One region of the Cytobacillus sp. FSL H8-0458 genome, then DNA from elsewhere that is predicted to be linked to it. Evidence: riboswitches for the same ligand, from Rfam matches in the RefSeq annotation. Region 1 holds a riboswitch; the other holds the start of a gene.

The links. Region 1 has a riboswitch for thiamine pyrophosphate ahead of NYE23_RS13355 (ABC transporter substrate-binding protein). Riboswitches for the same ligand answer to the same signal wherever they lie in the genome.
Region 2: another riboswitch for thiamine pyrophosphate. It lies ahead of thiT (energy-coupled thiamine transporter ThiT); the one in region 1 lies ahead of NYE23_RS13355 (ABC transporter substrate-binding protein).

What each region holds. Positions count from the first base shown of each region.
Region 1 covers NZ_JBBOBR010000001.1:2,743,757-2,749,233, reverse strand. Annotated here, with positions in the region: gene NYE23_RS13375 (TatD family hydrolase) at 1-95, opposite strand, end outside; gene NYE23_RS13370 (ABC transporter ATP-binding protein) at 108-842, opposite strand; gene NYE23_RS13365 (ABC transporter permease) at 839-1,606, opposite strand; gene NYE23_RS13360 (thiamine-binding protein) at 1,603-1,896, opposite strand; gene NYE23_RS13355 (ABC transporter substrate-binding protein) at 1,911-2,915, opposite strand; TPP riboswitch at 3,024-3,132, opposite strand; gene NYE23_RS13350 (YkvA family protein) at 3,206-3,619, opposite strand; gene NYE23_RS13345 (NAD-dependent deacylase) at 3,767-4,480, shown strand; gene tatA (twin-arginine translocase TatA/TatE family subunit) at 4,604-4,777, shown strand; gene treP (PTS system trehalose-specific EIIBC component) at 5,063-5,477, shown strand, end outside.
Region 2 covers NZ_JBBOBR010000001.1:1,844,180-1,849,656, forward strand. Annotated here, with positions in the region: gene NYE23_RS08950 (lmo0937 family membrane protein) at 1-14, shown strand, start outside; gene NYE23_RS08955 (AAA family ATPase) at 131-1,861, opposite strand; TPP riboswitch at 2,128-2,230, shown strand; gene thiT (energy-coupled thiamine transporter ThiT) at 2,299-2,898, shown strand; gene NYE23_RS08965 (hypothetical protein) at 2,987-3,265, shown strand; gene NYE23_RS08970 (hypothetical protein) at 3,386-3,625, shown strand; gene qoxD (cytochrome aa3 quinol oxidase subunit IV) at 3,661-3,966, opposite strand; gene qoxC (cytochrome aa3 quinol oxidase subunit III) at 3,967-4,572, opposite strand; gene qoxB (cytochrome aa3 quinol oxidase subunit I) at 4,562-5,477, opposite strand, start outside.

The DNA of each region.
Region 1 (5,477 bases):
AGTGAAAGCTTAAACGTCAGCTCATGAAACATTTTTTCTATATCACTATTGCTGTACTTATCAAGATGAATATGGGCATCAATATACTTATCCATTGCTGTTGCCTCCTAATGATTTTTCAGCGCATGATGGATGCTTCTTTTGCATTCAAGGAAATTTTCATCCAGGAAAATTTCCTCCATCCGCGGCCTCACAAAAGGCACTTTATATTCTTGAACCACTTTAGCAGGCTTGCTGCCGAGTATCAATATTCGATCGGAGAGGTAAATGGCTTCTTCGATATTGTGAGTGACAAACAGAATCGTCGGCATATGTTCATTCCAAATATCGAGAAGCCATTTTTGCATATCAAGACGGGTAAGCTCATCCAAAGCTGAAAAGGGTTCATCCAGCAGTATGATTGGCTGTGGGCTTAATAGTGCCCGGATAAAGGCGGCCCTTTGCTTCATGCCTCCTGATAATTCATGCGGAAATGCATTTTCATAGTCACCGAGTCCCGCTTTTTGAAGCATTTTTCTGGCTGTTTCCGGATCGGCTTTTCCCATAATTTCCTGGCCAAGCAGAACATTCTGAAGGATGGTTCTCCATGGCATCAGGGAAGGAGTCTGGGGCATATAGCTAATTGAACCGCGTTTGCCGTTGATCTCTTCATTCCGAAGTGTTATGGACCCTTCATCAGGCAGGAGCATCCCGCCAATCAGGTTAAAGATGGTGCTCTTTCCGCTGCCTGATGGACCTAGAATTGAAACAAACTCTCCTTCATTTACTTGAAAACTCAAATTGCTTAAAACCTGATTTGAATCAAAACTTTTCGTTAGAGAATTAACCGATAGTTGTATCATTTCCTGCCACTCTCCCTGGACTTCCATTTAATAAGCAAACGTTCTGACAGTAATATACCTCCAAAAAGCAGCAAACTTAACAGCATAATCGCAAGTATGGCTACAAAAACACGGTCTGTCCGAAATGATGAAGAGGCTAGAGTCATATAAACCCCTATTCCAGCTTTAGCTCCGAGCCATTCAGATATTACAGCACCCATCACACTATAGGTTGCAGAGATCTTTAGCCCGGAAAATAAAGATGGAAGGGAATGGGGAAGCTCCAGCTTCCAAAACAGCTGTCCTCTGCCGGCTCCAGCCATCAGCATATAATGCCTGAGTTCTCCTGGAGTTTGCCGAAATCCATCCAATGCTGCAACAGTAATGGGGAAGAAGCATACCAGTGTAATGACAATAAGTTTTGGAAGTATGCCAAATCCAAACCATACAACCAGTAAAGGCGCCAGAACAATTATTGGCACATTCTGTGAAAGGATGAGAAGCGGGTAAACAGACTCCCTTATAAAAGGTAATAAGTGCAATATAACAGCTGTAAGCAATCCGGTGGCAGTGCCAATGGCAAACCCCCATAGTGAAAGCAGGACTGTCGATTGAAGATGCGGGCGGAAGCCCTCCCAGCCCAAAGCCGCCTCCTGAATGATATCTGTCGGGGGAGGCAGGAGCCAAGCAGGGACTTTTGCCAGATTTACCGCCACCTCCCAAAGAATGAATAAAAGGAGGAGAACCGCAGCCGGCCTCCACCCTTTTCTAAATACATTATTCATGGACGGTATTTCTCCGTTAAATCACTCATTTCAATTCCGTCCGGCTGATACAGAATTTTAACCTGTGAGATAACATTGCTGCTTCCTTTTTCAATCATTTTTCTGTTCATATCAGCAATGATTTTCAATAAATGTTCTAAATCGCCTTCCATCGTTGTTTCCAGGGGATGCACTTCGTACTTAACACCGGATTGCTGAATAATGCTGATTGCTTCATCAACGTATGGTATAACATTTTCCCCATCTTTTGTTTTTGGTATGATTTGAATGCTTACAAGTGCGTTTGCCATTTAATAAACTCTCCTTATTCCGGCAGGAAGTCATTTGTAAATGCTTTGCCGGCATCTAATTCTTTATCTAAAAGACCATTTTCATGCATCCAGTCTGCATAGTTTTCCCAGACCTCAAGCTTTTGTTCACCCCATTTTGAAGCATCATCCTGATAGCGGGGTGATAGCCATTCCTGGCTCTTTTTGACCAATTCGCTGTCCAGGTCCGGAGCATTCTTTAACAAAATATCTGCTGCTTCGCCAGGCTGCTCGATTGCAAATTCATACCCTTTGGCTGCTGCTTTTACAAATGCTTTGACAGTATCCGGATCATCTGCAATCATTTTTTCGCTGGTCGCGAGAACGGGCGTGTAGTAATCCAGTTTTTCTGAGTAGTCAGTAAGATAGACCATATTAATCTTTTCCCCCCGAAGTTCTGCTTCTACACCTGTCCATCCGTAATAAATCCATGCGAAGTCTATATCTCTTTTAACAGCTGTAAAAAAGTCAGCATTCCCCATGTTAACGATTGAGACCTTATCAACATCGGCGTTTTCCTTTTTCATTAGGGAGTCTATTACCGATTTTTCTACAGGAGCTCCCCAGCCGCCATAAGTTTTTCCTTCAAAGTCTTTCGGCGATTTAATATTTTTTTCAGCAGGTGATGCAAAACCGGAAGTATTATGCTGTATTACAGCTGCTATAGAAACAAGGGGAACGCCCTGTACACGTGCTTCCGTGATGCTTTCCTGATAGCTGACACCGAAATCAGCCTTGCCTGATGCAGTCAATTGATCTGAACCTGCTTCACCTGGCATTATAATTTCGACATCGAGTCCTTCTTCTTTAAAATATCCTTTGTCCTTTGCGGCATACAAGCCGGTATGGTTGGTATTGGGTGTCCAATCCAATACAACAGTAACTTTTTTCAAATCTTGTTTGCTGTCTGCATCTTTGCTTCCAGTCTGATTATCCGTTCCATTACCGGCACAGCCTGAAAGAAGCAGCAGTGAACAGATAGCTGCAATCCACTTTTTCATAAGTAATCCTCCTAAAAACCTTTATGTAATAAGGAAAGTTAATGATAGTCTGCCCTTAAAAAATAAAAACGCCCCGGTATAAACCAGGGCGCATATAAAAACATTTAGTATGTTTAAGAATATGTTCCCTACGCTGGTATGAGCCAGATCAGGTTCAAAGGGTCAGCATCTTAATGATGAAGTCTCAACCGGCATACCGGTTCCCCTACATTTCTTGCTATTTAATTTTGAAGGCATAAATACTTTCCATCATTATTATAGCAAATAATATCAAAATGGACAGAAAATATTTATTTCATCTCAATGGTCCTGCTCTCTTTCCAGATTTTGAATTTTTCAAGTTCACCTGTAATTTGGCTGACGGCAAAACCAAGGACTGCTGCATCATCTAAGATTCCCATTCCTATTAAAAAGTCAGGAACAAGATCTATAGGGGAAACAAAGTATAGTATGGTAGCAATAATAAAGATAATCGACTTTTTTGAAATATGCCGGTAATCGCCTTTAGACCATGCCTTAACTAAATCGATTAGAAGCTGAAACTTTTCCCATATATCACTTAATGAAGATTTGTTTTTATCTGCTTTAAGTGTAGCCTTTTTTAGCAGTCCTTTTGTTTTTTCAGGGTCCTCAGCATAACGTTTGGCCCTGGAAGAAAATTTTTTATAGCCGTCCTTATAATCTTTCGTTTCTATTTCAGGCATAGCTATCACTCCTATATTTGATAATTCGCATAAACAGTTATAATCTAGTATTTACCGCATACCTGACATGACATAAACATTTGAGTAGGAGAAATAAATGGAAATCAAATTTAACCTGTGACAAAACCTAATGGGGAGCTGATATCTATGCTTGAGAAATGGCTGAAGGAATCTAATTATACAGTAATATTAACTGGAGCAGGAATGTCGACGGAAAGCAGACTGCCTGATTTCAGGTCTGCCAATAATGGATTATGGAATGGGAAAGATCCCGGAAAAATAGCCAGTACAGACGCGTTAAATGAAAATGTGAACGAGTTTATAGAATTTTATCGGCACAGGGTAATCGGGCTTAAGGAGTGCACTCCCCATCAAGGGCACTATATACTTGCAGATTGGGAAAAGAGAGATATTATTAAGAGCATTATCACCCAGAATGTGGATGGATTTCATGGACTGGCGGGAAGTAAAAAAATATCAGAGCTCCATGGGAATTTGCAGACACTCCATTGCCAGAAATGTAAAAAAGAGTTCCCGAGCGAGGGGTATTTACATGGACAATTCCAATGTAATTGCGGGGGTGTGCTCCGTCCTTCAGTAGTTCTGTTTGGGGAAATGCTTCCTGAGGAGGCTTTGGATTTCGCAGCAGATGAAACAGAAAAGGCAGAACTTTTTATTGTTCTGGGATCATCCTTGACTGTAACACCTGCAAATCAGTTTCCGCTGATAGCCAAACAAAACGGAGCAAAACTAGTGATTATTAATATGGAACCTACGGATTTCGACATTTATGCTGATGAAGTGATCCATGAACGCAAAATTGGTGAAGTGCTGGATGAACTTGATAGAGCCTTTAAATAGTCGAAAAACGCGAATTCATGAAAATAGCTCTCATGCTATGATTTTTTTAATCAATCCACTATAATGGACAATGAACATGATTACTACTGCCTCAAGCGATATGATATATAAGGAGTGTTCAGCATGTTATCAAACATCGGTATTCCAGGTTTAATTCTCATCCTGGTTCTGGCTCTGATTATTTTTGGCCCTAAGAAACTTCCTGAAATAGGGAAAGCGTTCGGGGAGACCTTAAAAGAATTTAAGAAATCTACCCGTGAACTCACAAAAGATGATGACGATGATAAAAGGAAATAACCTATTCGATTGGTTTAGGACCGGCTTTGAAGACAAATTAGTCTCGAAGCCGGTTTTTTTGTTTTCTGGCTTCCGAAGCGATGGAATGGGTATAGAAGAGAGGGGAAAGAAAAAATGGTTGACTAACATGTATATACAAGATAGAATGAAAGCGTAAACAGTTCATGTATATACAAGTTGGTTCTTGTATAATGGATAGATTTATAAAAATCGAGAACGATAAATAAGGACCTTATAACTGTTTCTTTCTTTAATATGAAAACGGTAACAGGAGGAGAGGGAAGAATGGCTACAAATAAAGAGTCAGCAGAGCAAATCGTAGAAGCTGTCGGGGGCAGTGATAATATCGCTGCGGCCACTCATTGTGTTACACGGCTGCGTTTTGCGTTAAAAGATGAAGGAAAAGTCAACAAAGAAAAGCTCGAAGATATTGATATTGTAAAAGGTTCATTTTCCACCAATGGACAATTCCAGGTTGTGATCGGACAAGGCCTCGTTGATAAAGTATATAAAGAAATGACAGATGCAACCGGAATTGGCGAATCGTCAAAAGAAGAGACCAAAAGTGCAGCTGCCGAAAACTTAAATCCCCTACAGCGCGGAATTAAAACACTGGCGGATATTTTTATTCCAATCCTCCCGGCTATCGTAACAGCTGGTTTGCTGATGGGAATCAACAACATTATGACAGCACCGGATA
Region 2 (5,477 bases), 900 kb from region 1:
CCGGCAGGGGATAGCAGGAAAAGCCTTCATAAAACATGGAGGCTTTTCAAAATGAGTTTACATAATATTATTATATAAAACTAATAAAAGACCAAATAATACCGGCCCCCTGAAAAGTGGCCGGTTCCGATCAAGCTATAACCAATTCTGCCTTCAATTCTCCAGCAATCTCCTGTACTTCACTGCCTTCCAATGTTTCTTTCTCCAGAAGGGCTTCTACCAATTTCTCAAATTGAGGCTGATGATTTGCGATAATCAATTCGCATCTTTCTAATGCTTTTTGGAATAGATCCTGCATTTTAGCTTCTTTTTGTCCTTTGTTGAAGGTAAGCTCGAAGCCGTTATCAAGTAAACCGGTATCAACCATTTGCTCTATGATATGCTTCGCTTGTTTAACATCACCGCTTACCCCAATGCTGTGCTCGCCAAGAATCATTCTTTCTGATACTCCGCCAGCGAGAATCATCGCAACCTGGTCAAGCAATTCACTTGTTGTCGATAAGTGAAGTTCTTTTTGAATAGGAGCTACATATCCAAGTGCTTCGCCACGCGGAATGATGGTTGCTTTCCGGACAGAACCCGGTTTTGTTAAGGCAGCCACTAATGCATGGCCAGCTTCATGAATGGCAACCCGCTGCTTCGTCCCGGCATCCTGTAAAGCACGGGTGGTGGTTCCCAAAATAGTGCGGTCCAGCGCATAATCCAAATCTTCTTTTGAGATAATTTCCTGGCCGTTGCGGACAGCTCTGCGGCTTGCCGTTTCGAAAAGGGAATGGAGGTCTGCTCCTGAAAAACCGGAAGTGCTTTCTGCCAGATCGCCAAGAGTTGTCATAACATCTTCAGCCAGTAACTTATTTCGTGTATGAATATTTATTATCTCTCTTCGGCCCCTTGTATCTGGAAGAGGGACGTTGAAGGAGAAGTCAATCCGTCCAGGACGCAGGAATGCTTCGTCGAGCATATCCTTCCGGTTGGTGGCGGCAATAAATAATATTCCATCATTGGAATGTCCGCCGTCCAGCTGGACCAGAAGTTCAGTTAACGTTTTTTCGCTTTCTTCTCCGCCATGCTGCTTTCTTCGTCCTGCAAGTGCATCCACTTCGTCAATAAAGACGACAGCAGGAGCATGCTTTCTGGCATTCTGGAAAAGGTTTCTGACACGGGATGCACCAACGCCAACGAATAATTCATTAAACCCGGAACCGCTAGTAGAAAAGAAAGTTGCTCCCAGTTCCTTGGCGATTGCCTGAGCCAGCAATGTTTTTCCCGTTCCGGGAGGTCCGTATAAAAGAATACCCTTCGGCGGCTTGATCCCCATTTTTAAGGAGCGCTCAGGTTCCTTTAAAATGGAAAGAGTCTGCATGATTTCCTCTTTCATTTCCTCCTGAATCCCGCCAACATCTTCAAGTGAAATGGAAGGAAGGGCTTTAGGCTTCGAGACACTTTGCTTCATTGTATTTGTTGCACCCATTCCGCCTTTTCCTGACTTAAACAGGTAAATTCCAATGGCTATGAACAGAAGGAGTATACCGCCGAGAATCCAGGGGGTATAAGGTCCTGTGGCTGCGAACGTATATTGTATATTATAGGTTTCTACTAATTTATCAACCATATCGCTGTTGGGAGGCACATGGGAGATGTACTCGCCATCAGGAGCTGTGATTAGAAGTTTCCCATTTTTATATTCCTGTACTGCAACAGTCTTTCCATCCTGGGAGGCTATAATTTTTTCCACAGAAGAAAACGGGACTGTCACATCCTTTTTTCCTGCTTGTACGGTCCAAATAACCGCCGCCAAAATCACCGTGACTACCAATGCAATAGAAATTATCGTCGAAGGCTTCTTGAGACGTGATTTCAACTAATTCCCTCCTCATTGAACATACCTACATTATAAGGAATTAAAATTGTTAATAAAAGGGTTTAACTCTTTTTAAACGTTGTAAATTATGGAAAAATAATTTTTTTTACTAGAATGTGTGCTACAACAGCGTTCAGATGCTATTAATTTGTGAAAAAATTGTGACAGGCACGGAGGATACCCGTTAGATACATTTAAAAACTTTTCACCAGGAACCCTTTTCACTTTTACCTATTTCATATATACTAAAAGCGGATAATTTAATAACGTGCCACAAGGGGAGCATATCGCTGAGAGTGAACAGTCCGCTGTTCTGACCCTTTGAACCTGTTAGTTAATGCTAGCGCAGGAATGTGGAATAATAAAAGGCAGATGTACTTTTCTGCCTGCTTGTTCTCCCTTGGGGTATCGTCATACGATTAAAGGGGGATTTTTTTATGAAAAAATTAAGCTTAACCGCGATGATAGAGGCTTCATTTTTTGCAGCCTTTGCTATCATTCTTGATTTTCTGCCATCCATCAAGCTGTCGCCATCCATCTCCATATCTGCCGCGATGATTCCGATTTTCATACTGGCTTTCAGGCGGGGCTTTAAGGTCAGCTTCATTGCTGGCCTCTTATGGGGGATTTTGCAGATTGCCATGGGGGATGCCTGGATTGCTACTCCGCTTCAGGCATTTATTGAGTATTTTGTGGCATTTGCCTGTATCGGTTTTGCCGGTTTGTTTTACCGCGTCATCCAAAATCAGCTGCGGGCAGGCAACAAGAAGAAGGCATTGGCATGGGTTGTCTTAGCCGTATTTGCCGGAAGCCTTGCCCGGTATTTCTGGCATTTCATAGCAGGTGTACTGTTCTTCGGAAGCTATGCGCCAAAAGGGATGTCACCGGTCCTTTTTTCCTTCCTGGCAAACGGGGCAACCATGCTTGGAGGGGCAATTCTCTGCTCGATCCTGGCCGTGTTAATTATTTCATCGGCACCTAGAATAATCATTCAAAAATCGGATCAAGGTCTTCAAACTCACAAGAATGCTTCCTGATAGAGCTGCCTCTTTGATATTTCAAAGAGGTTTTTTTATATTTTAGGAAATTGCTCCTGAAAAATGGGTATATTACTCAAAAAGGGGAGTGAAGACTTTGACCAATACATTGCAGGGAAACATTATCACAGGTGTATTTGATGCTGAAACCAGTGCCTTTGAAATCCAGAAAGTAAAAAGTTTCAGTACCCAGTCAGTCCTCAGCAAAAATCAGTGTGAAACTCTGTATAACTATCTATCACTTCATGAAGAGGATGAGGGAGGACAAATCATTACACTGTACGATCAAATGCCGCTCATGCTGACCCGGCAGGAAATATGCAGTCTGAAGAAAGATTTGGAGTACATTAAAAAGCTATATCAGTAGAAAAACGCTTTGCAGCTTGCAGAGCTTTTTTTTGACGAAAATAATTTTGACAAACTTGTGACAAAAAGTTTGACAAATTTGTGAACATAGTTAGAATATTAAGTATAAGGAGATGGGAGAATGACACTTCAACAGCAGCGCGTCTTGCATTTTTTTAGGAATATTACAGCTGCAGGCATTATATTAGGTTTTATTGTTTTTATTTCAAGCTTTTTTGTAAGCGGTATCACAGGAGAGTATGTGTTATCCATCGGCTTAAGCATTATGGTTTCTTCCATGCTGCTTTTCGGATTCGGATTTTTTATCAATGTAATGGAAGAAATGACAAAGGGAAGCAAGGGTATAAGACAATACAAATAAAACCGGCCTCCAGAGGGGGACCGGTTTTTTTGTACTTAATGAGCAGCGTGACCAGAGGTTAATACCCAAATGGACCCCACTACAATAACAATTACCATAAATACGGCATAAATCATATTCACTAAGTTCGTCTTGCCGTCTTCACCTTCTCTTAAGTGCATGAACATGAACAGCTGCATGCCTGCCTGAACGACAGCCAGTGAGCCGATGATCCACATGATCACTTTAAAAGAAAGGTTCGTTTTTAAAGCAATTCCTGCTGCTGCAAAAGTCAGCACAAGGGAAACAACAAATCCAATGACATGGCTTATCGGGAAGCTTTTTGATTGATGATGTTCCATTTAAGCCACCAGTCCTTTCAAATACACAAATGTGAAGATAAAGATCCAGACTACATCAAGGAAGTGCCAGTAAAGGCCGATAATAAACGTCTTTCTTGCTGTAGTAGGGGTAAGGCCTCTTTTTAGAAGCTGAATGATGACCATAGTTGCCCAGCCGATTCCCAAAGTTACGTGAGCTCCGTGTGTCCCCAGTAAAACAAATAAGCTGGAAAGGAATGCACTTGTCTGCATCGTTGCACCTTCATGGGCATAATGGATGAATTCATTAATCTCCATGAAGAGGAAGCCTGCGCCTAGAGCAAGGGTAATCACCAGCCAGGTGATTAGCCCTTTAAGGTTATGCCGGCGCATTTCAAAAATGGCAATGCCCATTGTAAAGCTGCTTGTCAGAAGGAGGACTGTCTGAATCATGACATCCTTGATGACAAAGATATCTTTATGTGTTGGTCCTCCTGCAAAGCGTTCATATAAAACTCCATATACTCCGAACAGAGTGGCAAACAGGACAATTTCAGCGCCAAGGAAAACCCAGAAGCCGAGAATATTCATGCGGTCCTGCTCAGTTTGATATTCAAGCGGCAGAGACGTATCCACTTTAGCTGACATGATCGTGCACCTCTCCTTCTGTTTTTCTCCACGCGTTTTCAATTCGGTGAATTTCTTCTTTTGAAACATGGAAACCTTCGTTGTAATCGAATGAACGGATAATCAATCCTGCAAATATGCCGATACCGGCAACAGCCGCAGCGATGTGCCATTCAAACACAAGTAGGAAACCTGCGATGCCAAAGATAACACCCATATAAATCGGCAGCCATGAGTTGCTTGGCATATGAATTTCTTCAATTTCACTGTCATGCAATGTTAAGCCTTCATTCTTTTTCTTCATGTGCCAGAATGGATCAAGAGATTTCACTTCAGGCAGCTTCGCAAAGTTATAGAATTGAACAGGTGATGCAGTAGACCATTCCAGTGTTCTTGCATCCCATGGATCGCTTGAGATGTTTCTGTCCGCATAGCGGATGCTCCAGTAAATGTTATAGCAGAAAACAGCGAATCCGGCTGCGAGAACAATTGAACCAATGGCCGACAGCATGAATAAAGGTGCAAAGCCTGATTCGGCAGAGTATGTGTATGCACGTCTTACAGCTCCGTTTAATCCAAGGAAGAACATAGGCATGAATGTTACATTAAAGCCGATAACGAAAAGCCAGAAATGCCATTTTCCGAGTTTTTCATTCAGCATGAAGCCGAACATTTTTGGCCACCAGTAGTACAGGCCTGCAAATACCGCAAATACTACACCAGGAATTAATACATAGTGGAAGTGGGCAACCAGGAATAATGTATTGTGATACTGATAATCCGCTGCACCCATTGCCAGCATGACGCCTGTAACCCCGCCGATGACAAAGCAAGGAACGAATGCAAGTGCCCAAAGCATCGCAGACGTAATTTTTATGCGGCCTTTCCTCATCGTAAACAGCCAGTTGAACATCTTAACTCCAGTA